4 regions of the Massilia sp. UYP11 genome follow, and region 1 is predicted to be linked to each of the others. Evidence: predicted binding sites of a transcription regulator. Region 1 holds the regulator's gene; each other region holds the start of a gene.

Region 1 (4,158 bases):
CGCTGACCGCGGCCGCCGAGCGCGCCGATTCGCTCAAGGAGGCAGTCATCAACTTCGACTCGCTCGACGTCGACGAGGTGACCGGCACCCGCATCCTGACCGGCAACGTGGTCCTGACCCGCGGCACCCTGGTGCTCAAGTCCGACCGCGCCCTGGTCAAGGAAAGCCCGGAAGGCTATATGAGCGTGACCCTCACCGCCGCCGGCGGCAAGGTCGCCACCTTCCGCCAGAAGCGCGACGGTGGTTCCGACCTGTGGGTCGACGGCCAGGCCGAGCGCATCGAGTACGACGAGCGATCGGAACTGGTGCGCCTGTATTCCAACGCCGTCGTGCGCGAACTGGAAGGCGCGCGCATGACCAACCAGATCACCGGCCCGTTCATCTCCTACGACAACCGCAAGGAAGTGGCCACGGTGCGTAACGACACCAGCGGCCAGAGCAAGGTTGGCGGCGGCCGCGGCACCCTGATCCTGGCGCCCAAGCGCGCACCAGGCGGAGGCGCCCAATGACGGCGATTCCGATGGAGCTGGACGATTGCAGCACCCTGGTCGTCAAGGGCCTGCAGAAAAGCTATGGCAAGCGCCTGGTGGTGCGCGACGTGTCGCTGCAGGTCGAGTGCGGCGAGGTGGTCGGCCTGCTGGGCCCGAACGGCGCCGGCAAGACCACGTCGTTCTACATGATCGTGGGCCTGGTGCCGTCGGACGCCGGCTCGATCGACATCAACGGCACCGACATCACCAGCCTGCCGATCCACCGCCGCGCCGTATTGGGCCTGTCCTACCTGCCGCAAGAGGCGTCGGTGTTCCGCAAGCTGACGGTGGAAGAGAACATCCGCGCCGTGCTCGAGCTGCAAAAGGACAATGGCAAGCCGCTGTCGAAAGACCAGATCAACGAGCGCCTCGACACCCTGCTGGCCGACCTGCAGATCGAGAAGCTGCGCGAGAATCCGGCGCTGTCGCTGTCGGGCGGCGAGCGCCGCCGCGTGGAGATCGCGCGCGCGCTGGCGACCAATCCGCGCTTCGTGCTGCTGGACGAACCGTTCGCCGGCGTCGACCCGATCGCCGTGATCGAGATCCAGCGCATCGTGCGCTTCCTGAAAGAGCGCCGGATCGGTGTCTTGATCACCGACCACAACGTGCGCGAGACGCTTGGCATCTGCGACCGCGCCTACATCATCAACCAGGGCGCGGTGCTTGCCTCCGGCCGTCCTGACGACATCATCGCGGACGAGTCGGTGCGCCGCGTGTACCTGGGTGAACACTTCCGCATGTGAGCGACGCCTAGATGAAACAGTCCCTGCAACTTCGCACTTCGCAGCACCTCGCGCTCACGCCGCAACTGCAGCAGTCGATCCGGTTGCTGCAGCTGTCGACGCTCGAACTGCACCAGGAGATCGAGCAGATACTGGGCGATAACCCCTTGCTCGAGCGGCTCGACGATCCGCTCGACCGTTCGGTGCGTTTGCTGGCCGATGGCGCCATCAACAATGCGCCCGCCAATGGCGAAGCGCCGCCGGCGCCCGGCCAGCAGGCCGAGGGCCAGGACGCGCCGGCGCAGGAGGGCGAGAGCCTCGAGAGCGGCGCCGACAACGATCGCGTTGATGCTGACTGGAGCGAGGGCGGCGCGCCGTCGTCCGGCGGCGGCGAGGACGAGGACGGCCGCCCGCAGCTGGAAGCCTGCGCCATCACCCTGCGCGAACACCTGATGGAGCAGGTGCGCGAAGCCACCTTGTCGGTGCGCGACCGTGCGCTCGCCGAGCTGGTGATCGATGCGCTGGACGACAACGGCTATCTCGACGAGCCGCTCGACGAGATCCACGCGCGGCTGCCCGAAGAACTCGAGATCGAGATCGACGAGCTGCGCTGCGCGCTGGCGCTGGTGCAGAGCATGGACCCGGTGGGCGTCGGCGCGCGCAGCGCGTCCGAGTGCCTGGCGCTGCAGATCCGGCGCATGCCGGGCGTGCCAATGGTCACGCGGCGCATGGCCCTGACCATCGTCGAAGGTTACCTGACCTGGTTCGCCCAGCGCGAATACAGCAAGCTGAAAAAAGCGCTCGACTGCGACGACGAAGACTTGCGCGAGGTGCAGGCCGTGGTGCGCCAGTGTAATCCGCATCCGGGTGCGGTCTTCGCCTCGAACGTGTCGGACTACGTGGTGCCGGACGTGATCGTGCGCCGCGCCAAGAGCGGCTGGGCGGTCACCCTGAACCCGGACGTGATGCCGCGCCTGCGCGTGAACAGCCTGTATGCCAGCCTGCTCAAGCAAGGCAAGAGCGAAGCGCAGATGGGCGCGCAGCTGCAGGAAGCGAAGTGGCTCATCAAGAACATGCGCCAGCGGTTCGACACCATCCTGCGCGTGGCGGAGGCGATCGTCGAGCGCCAGCGCAACTTTTTCTCCCACGGCGCGGTTGCCATGCGGCCCCTTGTTTTACGCGAGATAGCTGATACACTAGGCCTACACGAGAGCACAATTTCTCGTGTCACAACCCAGAAATACATGCTGACCCCGCACGGCATGTTTGAGTTGAAGTATTTCTTCGGTAGCCACGTTGCCACCGAGGCGGGAGGCGAAGCATCCTCGACGGCAATCCGTGCGCTCATCGCACAATTGACAGGAGCAGAAGACCCTAGGAACCCATTATCCGACAGCAAGATCGCGGAGATGCTCGGGGAACAAGGCATGGTCATTGCGCGCCGGACGGTTGCAAAATACCGTGAAGCCCTCAAGATACCCCCTGTAAGCCTCCGCAAGTCCTTGTAACTGCGCCGTCCACACCCGTCGTGCCTTGTCGCGTTGGTGTGGTCCACACGGTGCATCATTTTCAAAGGAGTGTGTATGAACCTCACAATCAGTGGCCATCATCTCGAAGTGACCCCCGCCATCCGTGAATACGTTCAGAATAAGCTCGAGCGCATCATTCGCCATTTCGACCAGGTGATCGACACCCATGTCTTCCTGGCCGTCGACAACCTCACTGAAAAAGAAAAAAGGCAGAAAGCAGAGATCAACGTCCAGGTGTCGGGCAAGACCCTGCACGTGGCAAGCGTCGCGCAAGACCTGTACGCGGCGATCGATACGCTGATGGATAAGCTGGACCGACAGATCCTCAAACACAAGCAAATGCTGAAGGACCATAGCCGTACTTCGATCAAGCGCCTGCCGGAGCGTGGCAGCGAAGAGGCCGCTGCCGCCTGACCAGGCGCAGGGCTCACACCAGCTAAGGGCGTCTGAGGGGACGCCCTTTTTGCATCCGCCTTTCCGGTTTTACCCGCAGCGCGTGTTCGGTAAAATGCAGGTCTCTCCATGATGGATCACCCCATGACCGACCATGTCCTGACCCGCATCGCCAACCGCACCGGCATCATCACCCTGGACCGCCCGAAGGCGCTCAATTCGCTGTCGCTCGCGATGGTGCGCGCGCTGACCGTGGCGCTGCGCGCCTGGCAGGATGACGCGCAGGTCGAGGCGGTGGTGCTGACCAGCAGCAGCGAGAAGGCCTTGTGCGCGGGCGGCGACATCCGCTTCTTCCATGAGGTCGGCCATGCGACGCCGATGGGCGGCAGTGCGTTGCTCGAGGATTTCTTCACCGAAGAATACGCGCTGAACCACCTGATCCATTTCTATCCGAAGCCCTACATCGCCGTCATGGACGGCGTGGTAATGGGCGGCGGCATGGGCATCGCCCAGGGCGGCCCGGATTGCGGCCTGCGCATCGTGACCGAGCGCACCAGGATGGCCATGCCCGAGGTGAACATCGGCCTGTTCCCAGACGTCGGCGGCAGCCATTTCCTGTCGCATGCGCCGGGACGGCTCGGCTATTACCTGGGCCTGACCGGGCTGACGATCGGCGCCGCCGACGCGCTGCATATCGGGCTGGCCGACCTGTTCGTGCCCGGCGCCGAACTGCCGGCCCTGCATGCGTTGATCGCGTCCACGCCCGGCGCCGCGCTGCCGGCGGCGATCCGCGCCTTCGCGGCGCCATTTTCCGCGCTGGCGGGCGAGAGCGAATTGCCGTCGCTGCGCACGCGCATCGACGCCCATTTCGGCGCGGCCTCGGTGGCCGCGATCATGGCCTCGCTCGAAGGCGACGCGACGCCGTTCGCGCAGCGGGCCCTGGCGGCGATGCGCCAGCGTTCGCCCCTGATGATGTGCGTGACC
Region 2 (4,158 bases), on a different contig from region 1:
CATCGGCCACGTCGTGTTCGAAAAGCACGCGCAGGCGCATGCCTGGCGCACCCAGCGCTGGGACGCGTTCTCGCTGGTGACCCCGAACTGGCAATGCCAGCTGCCAGGCCATCCGTATGCCGGCGACGATCCGCACGGCTTCATGAAGCGCGAGCAGATCGTCGACTACCTGGACGGCTTCATCGCCAAGGTGAACGCGCCGGTGCGCGAGGGCGTCGAGGTGCGCGAGGTGGCGCCGCTTGCGGGCGGCGGCTTCGCGCTGCGCACCAGCATCGGCGCGACCACCGCGGGCCAGGTCGTGGTGGCCTCCGGCTGCTACCAGGAGCCGATCGTGCCGCGCCTGGCCGAACGCCTGCCGGCCGGCATCGTGCAGCTGCACTCGGCCGACTACCGCAACCCGCACAGCCTGCCCGACGGCGCGGTGCTGGTGGTCGGCTCAGGCCAGTCCGGCGCGCAGATCGCGGAAGACCTGCACCTGGCCGGCCGCCGGGTCCACCTGGCCACCGGCGACGCGCCGCGCTGCGCGCGCTTTTATCGCGGCCGCGACGTGGTCGACTGGCTGGCCGACATGGGCTATTACGACAAGGCGGTCGGCGAGCATCCGTTGCGTGAAGGCGTGCGCGACAACACCAACCACTACGTCACCGGGCGCGACGGCGGGCGCGACATCGACCTGCGCGCCTTCGCACTGCAGGGCATGCGGCTGCACGGCGCCCTGACCGGCCTGGAGGGAACGCGTCTCGCTTTCGCCCCCAACCTGAAGGCCAACCTGGACCAGGCCGACCATGTCTACAACCGCATCAATGCCTCGATCGACCACTGGATCGCGTCCCAGGGCATCGCCGCGCCGCCCGGCGCCGCCTACGTGGCGCCATGGGAGCCGGACAGCGCGCAGGAGGACACGCTCGACCTGCGCGCCGAGGGCGTCACGGCCGTGATCTGGTGCATCGGCTTCGCGCCGGATTTCAAATGGGTCAATGCGCCGGTCTTCAATGGGCGCGGCCATCCGGTCCATGCGCGCGGCATCAGTGGCCAGCCGGGACTGTACTTCCTCGGCCTGCCCTGGCTGCATACCTGGGGTTCGGGCCGCTTCTCGGGCGTGGCGCGCGATGCCGAATACCTGGCGGCGCACATCGCCGCGCTGGCGCAAGGCGGCGCACCGGCGCTGCGGTATGCCTGACATGCGGCGGTGCAGCGCGCGCCGTCATGTGGCATGCGCCGCACCGCCGCATGCCAGGCATACCGCAGGCCAGGCGCGCCGCGCTCCGGTGATGCCGTCGTCATTGACTGCACGGTTTGACCGGATCGCTGTCGCGCACCGCGCCGGCATGCCTCTTGGACGGCGGCTTGAATGGACAACGCTCCATTCAATGCCTGTCCTTCGCGGCATTGACTGGCACGGAGCATGCAATCAATTCCCCTGTGCGGACGTCGGTTCCCCGCACCAATTCAACCACTAGACAGGAGCACTACCATGCCAGCAGTTACCCAAGCCAAGCACCAGAAAGGCGACTTCTTCGTGGACTACGAGGAGAAGGTATTCGAGGACGTCAAGGCGAAGCCGGGCGAGAAAGCGCTGGTGACCTTCCACACGGTGGCGTACGAAGGATCGATCGGCTTCGTCAACATGCTGCAGGCCACCCGCCTGCAGCGCAAGGGCTACGAAACCTCGATCCTGATGTACGGACCGGGCGTGACCCTGGGCATCCAGCGCGGCTTCCCGACCATCGGCGACGAAGCTTTCCCGGGCCACCAGAACTACAGCAGGCAGCTCACCAAGTTCATGGAAGAGGGCGGCAAGGTGTATGCCTGCCGCTTCGCGCTGCAGGCGCTGTACGGCCATGGCGAGCCGGCGCTGATCGAAGGCATCCGTCCGATCAGCCCGCTCGATGTGCTCGACCTGAAGCTGCTGCACCTGCGCGACAACGCGGTCGTCATCGATACCTGGACCCTGTAGGCAGCGAAGGAGGGCGGCACCATGAATCAAGCGAACAGGGTGGTCAGGGCGGCGGCGGTGCAGATCGCGCCGGACCTGGACAGCGCCGACGGCACCGTCGCGAAGGTCTGCGACGCCATCGCGCAGGCCGCGTCGCGGGGCGCGCAACTGGCGGTGTTCCCGGAGACCTTCGTGCCCTACTATCCCTACTTCTCCTTCATCCAGCCGCCTTTCGAGCAGGGTCCCGAGCACCTGCTGCTGTATGAGCGTGCGGTGACGGTGCCGGGGCCGGTGACCCACGCCGTCGGCGCCGCGGCCCGGCGCCACGGCGTCGTCGTGGTGCTCGGCGTGAACGAGCGCGACCACGGCTCGCTGTACAACACGCAGCTGGTGTTCGACGCCGACGGCGAATTGATCCTCAAGCGGCGCAAGATCACGCCGACCTATCACGAGCGGATGGTCTGGGGCCAGGGCGACGCCAGCGGCCTGAAGGTGGTGGACAGCGCGGTCGGCCGCCTCGGCGCGCTGGCTTGCTGGGAACACTACAATCCCCTGGCGCGCTACGCGCTGATGGCGCAGCACGAGGAAATCCATGCCGCCCAGTTCCCCGGCTCGATGGTGGGGCAGGTCTTCGCCGACCAGATGGAAGTGACCATCCGCCACCATGCGCTCGAGTCGGGCTGCTTCGTCGTGAACGCCACCGGCTGGCTCACCGACGCCCAGATCGAGGCGATCACGCCCGAGCCCGAACGCCGCAAGGCGCTGCGCGGAGGCTGCTTCACCGCCATCGTCTCGCCCGAGGGCAAGCTGCTGGCCGAGCCGCTGCGCAGCGGCGAAGGCATGGTCGTGGCCGACCTGGACCTGGCCTTGAACACGAAACGCAAGCGCATGATGGATTCGGTCGGCCACTACGCGCGGCCCGAACTCCTGAGCCTCTTGATCGATCCGCGCCAGACGGCGCCCATGCAGCCCATGCAGCCCATGCAGGCGCAGGCGGTCGAGCCGCGCGGCGCGCACATTCCACCCCAAGCACTGGAGCAGCCATGAACCCCATGAACCAGCAGTTGATCGCCCAGCTGCAGTCGGTCGGACTGCGGCTGGACGACACCAGCATCGGCGCGCCGAGCCGGCGCGGCGGCGCCGGCCCGACCGACCACAAGGCGGTCACGATCGACGGCCACACGGTGATGATCCCGGTGCACACGGCCGGCGCCTGGAGCTCGCCCTACGTCGCAACGCCGCGCGCCGACGGCTCGACGCGCATCGTACGTGACGGGGTCGAGCTGGCCGTGGTGTCCTTTCCGCGCCAGCCGCGCTTCTACAAGCTGCAAACCTACGACGGCGTGCCGTACTCCAAGATCGCCACCCTGCACGGCGCCGACGTGCTGGCCACCACGGTCCTGCAAAGCTGCATCCGCTATGAAAGCCGGCGCAAGTCCTGCCAGTTCTGCGCGATCGGCCAGTCGCTGGCGGCCGGCCGCACCATCCTGCGCAAGACGCCGGAGCAGCTGGCCGAAGTCGCGCGCGCCGCGGTGCTGCTCGACGGCGTGAAACATATGGTCATGACCACCGGCACCCCGAACGCCACTGACCGCGGCGCGCGCATCCTGTGCGAGAGCGCGTTCGCAGTCAAGGCGGCGGTCGACCTGCCGATCCAGGGCCAGTGCGAGCCGCCCGACGACGACGCGTGGTTCCGGCGCATGCGCGATGCCGGCGTCGACTCATTGGGCATGCACCTGGAAGCGGTGACGCCGGCGGTGCGCGCGCGCATCATGCCGGGCAAGGCGAGCGTGCCGCTCGAGCGCTATTTCAGCGCCTTCGAGGCCGCGGTCGCGGTGTTCGGCCCGGGCCAGGTCAGCACCTATATCCTGGCCGGGCTGGGCGACACGCCCGAGGCCATCCTGGCCATGAGCGAGCGCCTGGTGGGCATGGGCGTGTATCCCTTCGTGGTGCCGTTCGTGCCCGTCACCGGCACCCCGCTGGAAGACCATCCGGCGCCCGACGCCGCCTTCATGCGCGCCATCCTCGCGCCGCTGGCCGGGATCCTCGAGCGCGGCAATCTGCGCGCGGCCGAGATCAAGGCGGGGTGCGGACGCTGCGGCGCCTGCTCGACCCTGTCCACCTACGAAAAGCGGCCGGCGCCATGAAAGAGACGATGCTGGAAGCGCTCGCCGCGTCGCTGCGCGCGAGCCCGGGTTTCGCGCACAAGCGCGACATCGAGG
Region 3 (4,158 bases), 310 kb from region 1:
CGCTGGCGCCGGTGAATCCCGATTACCTGATCGGGCCGGGTGACAGCGTCAACGTCATCGTCTGGCGCAATCCGGAAGTGTCGATGTCGGTGCCGGTGCGTCCGGACGGCAAGATCACGACCCCGCTGGTGGAGGACCTGCCGGCTGCCGGCAAGACCTCGACCCAATTGGCGCGCGATATCGAACAGGCCCTGGCCCAGTTCATCCAGCAGCCGGTGGTGACCGTGGTCGTCACCACCTTCATCGGCAACTTCAACGAACAGATCCGCGTGATCGGCCAGGCTGCCCGTCCGCAGGCCTTGCCGTATCGCCGCGAGATGTCGCTGATGGACGTGCTGATCGCGGTCGGCGGCGTCACGGAGTTCGCATCCGGCAACAAGGCCAGCATCGTGCGCAACGTTGACGGCAAGCAGGAAAAGATCAATGTGCGCCTCGACGACCTGATCAAGGATGGCGACATCTCGGCCAACGTCATGATGCGTCCTGGCGACATCCTGGTGATTCCAGAAAGCTTCTTCTGATCGCATGACCGGCCGCGCGGCCGGTCCCCCGGCGCCCGCCACCGCGGCGCGCCACTGCTGTTCCTGCATTGAGGACGCGAGCAAATGCGCTCAGCGTCCTGTTCCTGTCCTGCACTGTCCTGACCGCCTCCAGGCATAACTTGCCTGCGAGCGAGATTTTCTTGTTCCCACACACCGCAGGTTGCGCTGAAGCTGCTATCGTCGCAGGGGAGCATTCTCGCATGCCGAATGTCAAAAAGATAAATGCTTTTCGTTAATACAATTGATAAATTGTAATTTTCGATGCTATGATGATCAGGATTGCCGCCGCTGCACGACGCGCCGGTCCTGCCTGGAGAATGACCATGATCGACACATTAGCACCGGCCGCCTTCTGCGCCGGTCCGAGCGGCGACGATGCGTCCGCCCCGAGCACGCCGAGCATCATCGACGTCACCATCAATGAGCGCGTGTTCGGCATTCGCGCGGCCGACATCGATTCGCAGCGCAATTCCGCGAGCATGCTTATCAGTAAGATGTATTCCTGGCGCGGCTACAGCGGCAATCACCAGGTCAACAGCGATCCGAACCGCATTACCCTGACCGCGTCCGACCGCGGCCAGGTGTTCGGCACCCTGAGCCTGGGCCTGGACTCCGAGATCGGCCTGCTGGCCGACCAGGTGTTCAAGGACTGCATCGATGCGCGCCGCGGCAGTGGGCGGGTGTGCGAGATCACCAAGCTGGCGGTCGACCCGGCGGTCAAGTCGAAGGCGGTGCTGGCCTCGCTGTTTCACGTGGCCCTGATCTATGCGCGCGACCTGAACGACTGCAGCGACATCTTCATCGAAGTCAACCCGCGCCACCGCCGCTTCTATGAAGCCATGCTCGGCTTCCAGACCGTATGCGAGGCGCGCGACAATCCGCGGGTGCAGGCGCCCGCCGTCCTGCTGCGCGCCGATACCGCCCTGGGCACCGGACTGGTTGCGAAATGGGGCGGCATGCAAGAGAAAGCAGTGGGCGAGCGCTCGCTGTTCCCCTGGTTCTTCTCGCCGCGCGAAGAGGCCGGCATCGTCAACCGCCTGCGCCAGCTGGGCTGATCGACGCGACGGGCGGGCACGGGCGATGCGTCGCCCGTGCCCGCTTTTTCTTGCCCGTCCACCGATAACCACCTATATTCTCCGCTCCACCGTATTTGACCAAGAGGGAAGCTCCATGACGACCGGTAAGACAAGGGATGAAATCGCCGAGGCCTATTCATCCGAACCATGGTGGTACGACCTGCGCGGCTTTTTCATTCTCACCTTCGCCTACAACAGCACCATCGGCACCCAGATGCGCTTCTTCGGGCCGAACTTCGGACCGGACCACCTCGAGGTGGCCTGCGGCACCGGCACCCTGCTCGAGATGGTGCTGAACTGGCGCCGCCGGCGCAAGCTGCCTGCGGTCAAGGTGACCGGTATCGATTACGCACCGTCGATGCTGGCCGGCGCCAAGCGCCGCTTCGCCGGCAACCCGCAGGTGGAGGTGCAGCATGCCGACGCGGCCCAGCTGCCATTCGCCGACAACCGGTTCGACACCGCCAACATCGCCAACTCGATCCACTGCTTCCCGACGGTCGACGGCGCCCTGCGCGACATCCTGCGCGTGCTCAAGCCGGGTGGAACGCTGGCCGCCAACGTGCTGCTGTATCCGTCCGGCGCCGCGCCGCTGCGCTGGGCGGCGCAAAAGATCAACGACTGGGGCATCCGCAAGGGCATCCTGTACAGCCCGTTCCACATCGAAGAGCTGCGCGCCAAGGTGCTGGCCGCCGGCTACGAAGTCGCCAGCGAATTCACGTCCGGGAATACCTGGAATGTGGTGTTGCGGAAACCCCTGTAGGACGAGGCCGACAGCGGCGTGAGAATTTTATAAAGGTGGCTGTCGGGATTTTTTACAGTGTTATAATTTCCATTACGAATCTGTGTGTTAAGTATTTGATTTAAAAGGGATTGCGATAGCTGGCACGATGGTTGCTTACATAGAGGGTGTTAGTACGAACCCACAACCCAGGAGAATCAAGATGAACGCAGTTTCGAAGACCATGATCGCAGCTTCCCTCGCCGCAGCCTCGATGTTCAGCACCGCAGCCATCGCCGCACCGTTCAACGAGTTCACCGTTGATCCGATCAATGGCAACTACGCGAACTTTGTCGCTGACAAAATCACCGGCAACTATACCGAGCAGGCAACCTTCAACCCGGACGGCACCTTCAATGTGTCGCTGCTCTGGACTGCAGGCCAGTTCGTCGGCAACGGCGGCAACACGGCTTATGAGGCTCGTCGCACCGGCCTGGGCGCTGCCTATGGTCTGTATGCGACCTACACCGCGAGCGGCAATTACTCGATGACGGACGGCGTGACCAACTTCAACTTCAGCGCCGGTTCGGGCAACCTGAACCTGTTCCTGGAAGATTACTCCACCGAGACCAGCACCCTGCTGGCTACCGGCAACCCGGTGTCGGGCTATGGCCAACTGGATCCGAACCTGCCGACTTGCGGCGATGATGGCATCAACTGCGGCAGCTTCGGTGCGTCGAGCACCTTCACCCTGACCGGCGCCGGCAGCAGCTTCTTCGTCGCGCCGAACCCGTTCTACATGATGAGCTTCCAGTCGGGCCAGCTGAACAACTTCACCCCGAGCGGTACCACGACCATCAACGGTTCGCTGGACGTGGTGTTCTCGACCCTGCCAGAGGCCGAAGTGCCTGAGCCAGCATCGGTTGGCCTGCTGGGCCTGGGCATGCTGGGCCTGTACGCAGCCCGCCGCCGCAACAAGAAAGCTGCCTGATAACGACGGGCCTGCCCTGGCAGGCCTTACGTCAGCAGCTGGAAAAAAGCCACTGCCGGAGCGATCCGGCAGTGGCTTTTTGACGTCCGGGAAGCCGGCGGCTGGCGTTCAGCGTCCAGCCGCCATGCGCGCGAACTGGCGCCGCCCGATCGCCAGCATCAGCTGCTGGATCGGATGGCGGTTGCCGCCGGGCCGCCAGGTGCGCTTGAGCTTGTTGCGATAGGCGTCGAACTGCATGCCCCAGGGCGCCGCCAGCACCTCGCCGCGGTTCAGCAGGATCTTGAGCGCCTCGGTGGCGCAGATGCCGGCGCACAGCTGGCAGGCCATGAAGGTCGACGGGCCGCGCTGCTCGGCCAGGTTGACCGCTTCCGGCACCACCAGATAGGGCCGGTGCAGGCCGGCGGGCGCCAGGCCGACCACGAAGCGGATCGCCTTTTCCTGGTCCGGCAGGTCGCCCCAGCCGAAATAGTCTTCGAAGGTCATCTTGCCCGGCATGAAGTTGAGCAGGGCCGCACCCATGCCCAGCGGCGCCCCGGTGGTGGCCGGGATGCCGAGCCGGGCGCAGGCGGCGAAGGTCTGCTGGCGCGCGTCGAAGGCAAAGAAATCGAGCGCGTCGACGTACAGGTCGACCCCGGCCAGGAAGGCGTCGAGATTGTCCTGGTGGACACCGTCCGGGAAGATCTCGATCTTGACGTCGGGATTGATGTCGCGCGCCATGCGCGCCAGCACCTCGGTCTTGGACTGGCCGAGCGTCGACATCATGGCGCCGACCTGGCGATTGAAGTTCGCGACATCGAAGGTGTCGAAGTCGGCGATGCGGAAACTGCCCAC
Region 4 (4,158 bases), 130 kb from region 1:
TGCACCTCCACCTGGCTGGCGTAGCCGACCACGTGGGCATTGGTCAGGATGCGCTTGCCCTCGATGATGACGCCGGAACCGGTGACCGAGCCTGGCGCCGCCTTGGCCCAGGGTTTATAGGGTTCGGGGCGGCGAATGGTGGCGAAGATCTTCACGACCGAGTTCTCGACCGCCGGCAGGACCGGCGCGGGCACGGCGCTCTTGGCGGCGCTTGAAGAAGCGACTGCGGGAGCAACGGCGGGCGCCGGGGCAGGCGTCGTGACGGGAGCGGGGGCAGGCATGGCCTGGGCTTCGGGCGGCGCGGTATCCTGGGCGTGCGCGGCGCCGCAGACGCCAAGGACGAAGGCGGCCAGGCTCAATGTCGGCAGGGGTTTCATGGTGTTCCTTCGGTTGGACGATGCAGGATGCCAGCGGAAGAATAACCACAGGCGCCGCAAAAGGAAATACGGGAATCGCCGCGGAGGATGGCCTGGCCTTCCTCCGCGACCAGGGCGGCGCGTTACTGCTTGACGAACTTGAGCGTCATGCGGTCGCTCTCGCCGATGGCGAGGTACTTCTCGCGGTCCTTGTCCTTGTTGGCCAGCACCGGCGGCAGGGTCCACACGCCTTTTTCATGGTCCGCGGTGTCCTTTGGATTGGCGTTCACTTCCGACTTGGCGGCCAGCTTGAAGCCGGCGCGTTCGGCCATGCGGATCACGTATGCCTCGTGCATGTAGCCGCTCGAGGCCTTGGCGTCCTGCTCCATCTTCGCCGGCAGGCGGTGCTCGACCACGCCCAGCACGCCGCCCGGCTTCAGGACCTTGTGCGCTTCCTTCAGGACGGTGATCACGGCGTCGTCGCCGTTGCCCAGCCAGTTGTGCAGGTTGCGGAAGGTGACCACCATGTCGACGCTGTTCGGCTGGCCCAGCGCGATGTTGCCCGGGGGCGCGAACTGGACCGGCGTGACCTTGCCGTACACGGCGCCATTGGCCGCCAGCTTGTCGCGGAAGGCCTTGCCGCCACGGCTCTCGGCGTCCGGCACGGCGCCATACAGCTTGCCGCCGTCGCGCAGGTAAGGCGCCAGGATCTCGGTGTACCAGCCGCCGCCCGGCGACAGCTCGATCACCGTCATGTTCGGCTTGATGCCGAAGAAGGTCAGGGTTTCGTAAGGATGGCGGTGGGTGTCGCGGGCCTTGCTGGCGGCGGCGCGGTGTTCGCCGGCGATGGCGGATTTCAGGGCGTCGTCGGCGTGCGCGGCGCCGGCAAGGCCGGTTGCCAGCATCGCGGCCAGGATCAGTCGTTTCATTGTGCGAGGTCTCCTTGATGGATGGGACGGCAGGTCAGGGCGCCGCCGTCGCCGCGCAGATGATCGAACAGGCACGGCCGACAGTCAAGCGTTCGTCGCAGTTGGGTATGCATGCCGTGTCCGGCGCTGTATTGACTGTCCGCGCACCACCCATCCGGACAGTCGGACACGCCGCGGACACTGCCAAACATGCGCATCGTTCAGTGCATCGGGGTGGCACAAAGATTGCCTATTCAAAACGCTAAGTCAATGCTATGGTTGAGAGGTTTGCCGAGTGGCACACAGGCAAATCCAAAACAAAAGCGATGTACATACAAGAGCGGCGCCGCGCTGTTGACGGAACCGCTGCCCGGAAGTAGGTCATTCAGGAGAACACATGGAACGCCGTACCTTTCTCAATCTCAGCAGCCTGGCCGCCGCCTCGGTGCTGCTGCCATTCGGTCGCGCGATCGCTGCCGAGGAACTGGTCAGCACGATGCCCGTCGCCGCCAAGAAGGCGCTGGCCGACGTCGCGCTGAACGCCGCCACCAAGGCCGGCGCCAGCTACGCCGACGTGCGCATCGGCCGCTACCTCAACCAGTTCATCACCACCCGCGACCTGAACGTCGAGAACGTGGCCAACACCGAATCGGCCGGCGTCGGCGTGCGCGTGATCGTGAACGGCGCCTACGGCTTCGCGGCGACCTCGGACATGTCGAACGACGGCATCGCCAACGCCGCGCGCCAGGCGGTGGCGATCGCCAAGGCCAACGCCAGGCTCCAGACCGAACCGGTGCAGCTTGCACCAGTCAAGGGCGTCGGCGAGGTCTCGTGGAGCACGCCGTACACCAAGGACTGGCGCACGGTGCCGATCGCGGAGAAGACCGACATGCTGATCGCCGCCAACAAGGCGGGCATGGAAGGCGGCGCCAACTTCATGCGTTCGATGCTATTCCAGGTGAATCAGCAGAAGTATTTCGCGTCCACCGACGGCTCATACATCGACCAGGACGTGCATCGCCTGTGGGCGCCGGTGTCGGCCACCGCGGTCGACAAGGCCACCGGCAAGTTCCGTTCGCGCGACGGCCTGAGCTCCCCGGTGGGCAAGGGCTATGAATACTTCGACGCCCGTCCCGAGCACAAGATCAAGGCCGCCGGCGGCGTCGCCACTCTGTACACCGACAGCTACGACATCGTCGAGGACGCGCGCGCCGCGGGCCGCGACGCCAAGCGCAAGCTGACCGCCAAGTCGGTCCAGCCGGGCAAGTACGACCTGATGCTGTCGCCGGAACACCTGTGGCTGACCATCCACGAGAACGTCGGCCACCCGACCGAACTCGATCGCGTGCTGGGCTACGAGGCCAACTACGCAGGCACCAGCTTCGCCACGGTCGACAAGCTGAAGTCGAAGAGCTTCAAGTACGGCGCCCCGATCGTCAACCTCTTCGCCGACAAGGTTTCCCCGGGTTCGCTGGGCGCGGTCGGCTACGACGACGAAGGCGTCAAGACCAAGCGCTGGGACATCATCAAGGACGGCATCCTGGTCAACTTCCAGGCCACGCGCGACCAGGCCCACATCATCGGCGAGAAGGAATCGCACGGCTGCTCGTACGCGGACGGCTGGAACACGGTGCAGTTCCAGCGCATGCCGAACGTGTCGCTGGCGCCGGGCAAGGCGCGCCTGACCCCGGACGAGATGGTCAAGGGCATCAAGAAGGGCATCTACATCATCGGCGACGGTTCGTTCTCGATCGACCAGCAGCGCTACAACTCGCAGTTCGGCGGCCAGCTGTTCTTCGAGATCAAGGACGGCAAGATCGGCCAGATGCTCGAAGACGTGGCCTACCAGTCGAACACCCAGGAATTCTGGGGCGGCTGCAGCGCCATCTGCGACGAGCGCGACTGGCGCATGGGCGGCTCCTTCTTCGACGGCAAGGGACAGCCGCCGCAGATCAGCATCGTCTCGCACGGTTCGTCGACCGCGCGCTTCAACGGCATCAACGTGATCAACACCGCTCGCAAGATCGGCTAAGGCAGGGACGCACATGAGCATCTTGACCCAGGAACAAACGAAGAAGATCAGCGACCGCGTGATGTCGCTGACCAAGGCCGACGAGTGCATCGTCAACATCGAAGGCAGCACCATCGGCAACATCCGCTTCGCCCGCAACGCCGTCTCGACCGCCGGCCTGGCCGACGACACCCGCATCCAGGTGCAGGTCGCCTTCGGCAAGAAGCAGGGCACGGCCACCATCAACGAATTCGACGACAAGTCGATCGAGCGCGCCGTGCGCCGCGCCGAAGACCTGGCGAAGCTGGCGCCGGACAACCCGGAATTCATCCCGGCGATCGCCAAGACCGCCTACAAGCCGTCCGACACCTTCGTGCAGAAGACCGCCGACATCGATCCGGAATACCGCGCGCAGGCCGCTGCCTACGCGATCGAGGGCTGCCGCAAGCGCGGCCTGGTCTCGGCCGGTTTCTTCACCGACCGTACCAGCTTCGAGACCGTCGCCAACTCGAACGGCCTGTTCGGCCACCAGGTCGCGACCTCGCTCGACTTCACCCTGACCGTGCGCACCGAGGATGGCCGCGGTTCGGGCTGGGTCAAGCGTTCGGCGCGCGACGTCACCAAATTCGACCCGCGCGAAGCGGCCGAGATCGCGATCGAGAAGGCATTGCGCTCGAGCGACGCCAAGGCGCTGGAACCGGGCCGCTACACCGTGATCATGGAGCCGGCCGCCACCTCGGACCTGCTGTCCTTCATGCTGGGCGGCTTCGACGCGCGCCGCGCCGACGAGGGCCGCAGCTTCCTGTCGAAGGCCGGCGGCAAGAACCGCCTGGGCGACAAGCTGTTCGACAGCCAGGTCAACATCTGGTCCGACCCATGGGAC

The links. The regulator sigma-54, encoded in region 1, starts transcription at its own class of promoters, with help from an activator protein. The targets are predictions, from matches to a motif close to TGGCANGNAANCTGCTTT.
Region 2: the regulator sigma-54 is predicted to act here: its motif matches at 1,395-1,412, upstream of ABIB38_RS13265 (MSMEG_0572/Sll0783 family nitrogen starvation response protein).
Region 3: the regulator sigma-54 is predicted to act here: its motif matches at 2,499-2,516, upstream of pepA (flocculation-associated PEP-CTERM protein PepA).
Region 4: the regulator sigma-54 is predicted to act here: its motif matches at 1,500-1,517, upstream of ABIB38_RS02645 (TldD/PmbA family protein).

Annotation. Positions count from the first base shown of each region.
Region 1 covers NZ_JBNDJE010000001.1:740,798-744,955, forward strand. Annotated here, with positions in the region: gene lptA (lipopolysaccharide transport periplasmic protein LptA) at 1-509, shown strand, start outside; gene lptB (LPS export ABC transporter ATP-binding protein) at 521-1,273, shown strand; gene ABIB38_RS03275 (RNA polymerase factor sigma-54) at 1,285-2,760, shown strand; gene hpf (ribosome hibernation-promoting factor, HPF/YfiA family) at 2,836-3,195, shown strand; gene ABIB38_RS03285 (enoyl-CoA hydratase/isomerase family protein) at 3,319-4,158, shown strand, end outside.
Region 2 covers NZ_JBNDJE010000008.1:28,027-32,184, reverse strand. Annotated here, with positions in the region: gene ABIB38_RS13270 (MSMEG_0569 family flavin-dependent oxidoreductase) at 1-1,180, shown strand, start outside; gene ABIB38_RS13265 (MSMEG_0572/Sll0783 family nitrogen starvation response protein) at 1,475-1,957, shown strand; gene ABIB38_RS13260 (Nit6803 family nitrilase) at 1,979-2,983, shown strand; gene ABIB38_RS13255 (MSMEG_0568 family radical SAM protein) at 2,980-4,083, shown strand; gene ABIB38_RS13250 (sll0787 family AIR synthase-like protein) at 4,080-4,158, shown strand, end outside.
Region 3 covers NZ_JBNDJE010000001.1:429,892-434,049, forward strand. Annotated here, with positions in the region: gene ABIB38_RS01900 (XrtA/PEP-CTERM system exopolysaccharide export protein) at 1-521, shown strand, start outside; gene ABIB38_RS01905 (GNAT family N-acetyltransferase) at 866-1,597, shown strand; gene ABIB38_RS01910 (class I SAM-dependent methyltransferase) at 1,713-2,378, shown strand; gene pepA (flocculation-associated PEP-CTERM protein PepA) at 2,560-3,327, shown strand; gene ABIB38_RS01920 (ThiF family adenylyltransferase) at 3,436-4,158, opposite strand, start outside.
Region 4 covers NZ_JBNDJE010000001.1:607,164-611,321, forward strand. Annotated here, with positions in the region: gene ABIB38_RS02635 (trypsin-like peptidase domain-containing protein) at 1-377, opposite strand, end outside; gene ABIB38_RS02640 (class I SAM-dependent methyltransferase) at 500-1,285, opposite strand; gene ABIB38_RS02645 (TldD/PmbA family protein) at 1,662-3,296, shown strand; gene ABIB38_RS02650 (TldD/PmbA family protein) at 3,310-4,158, shown strand, end outside.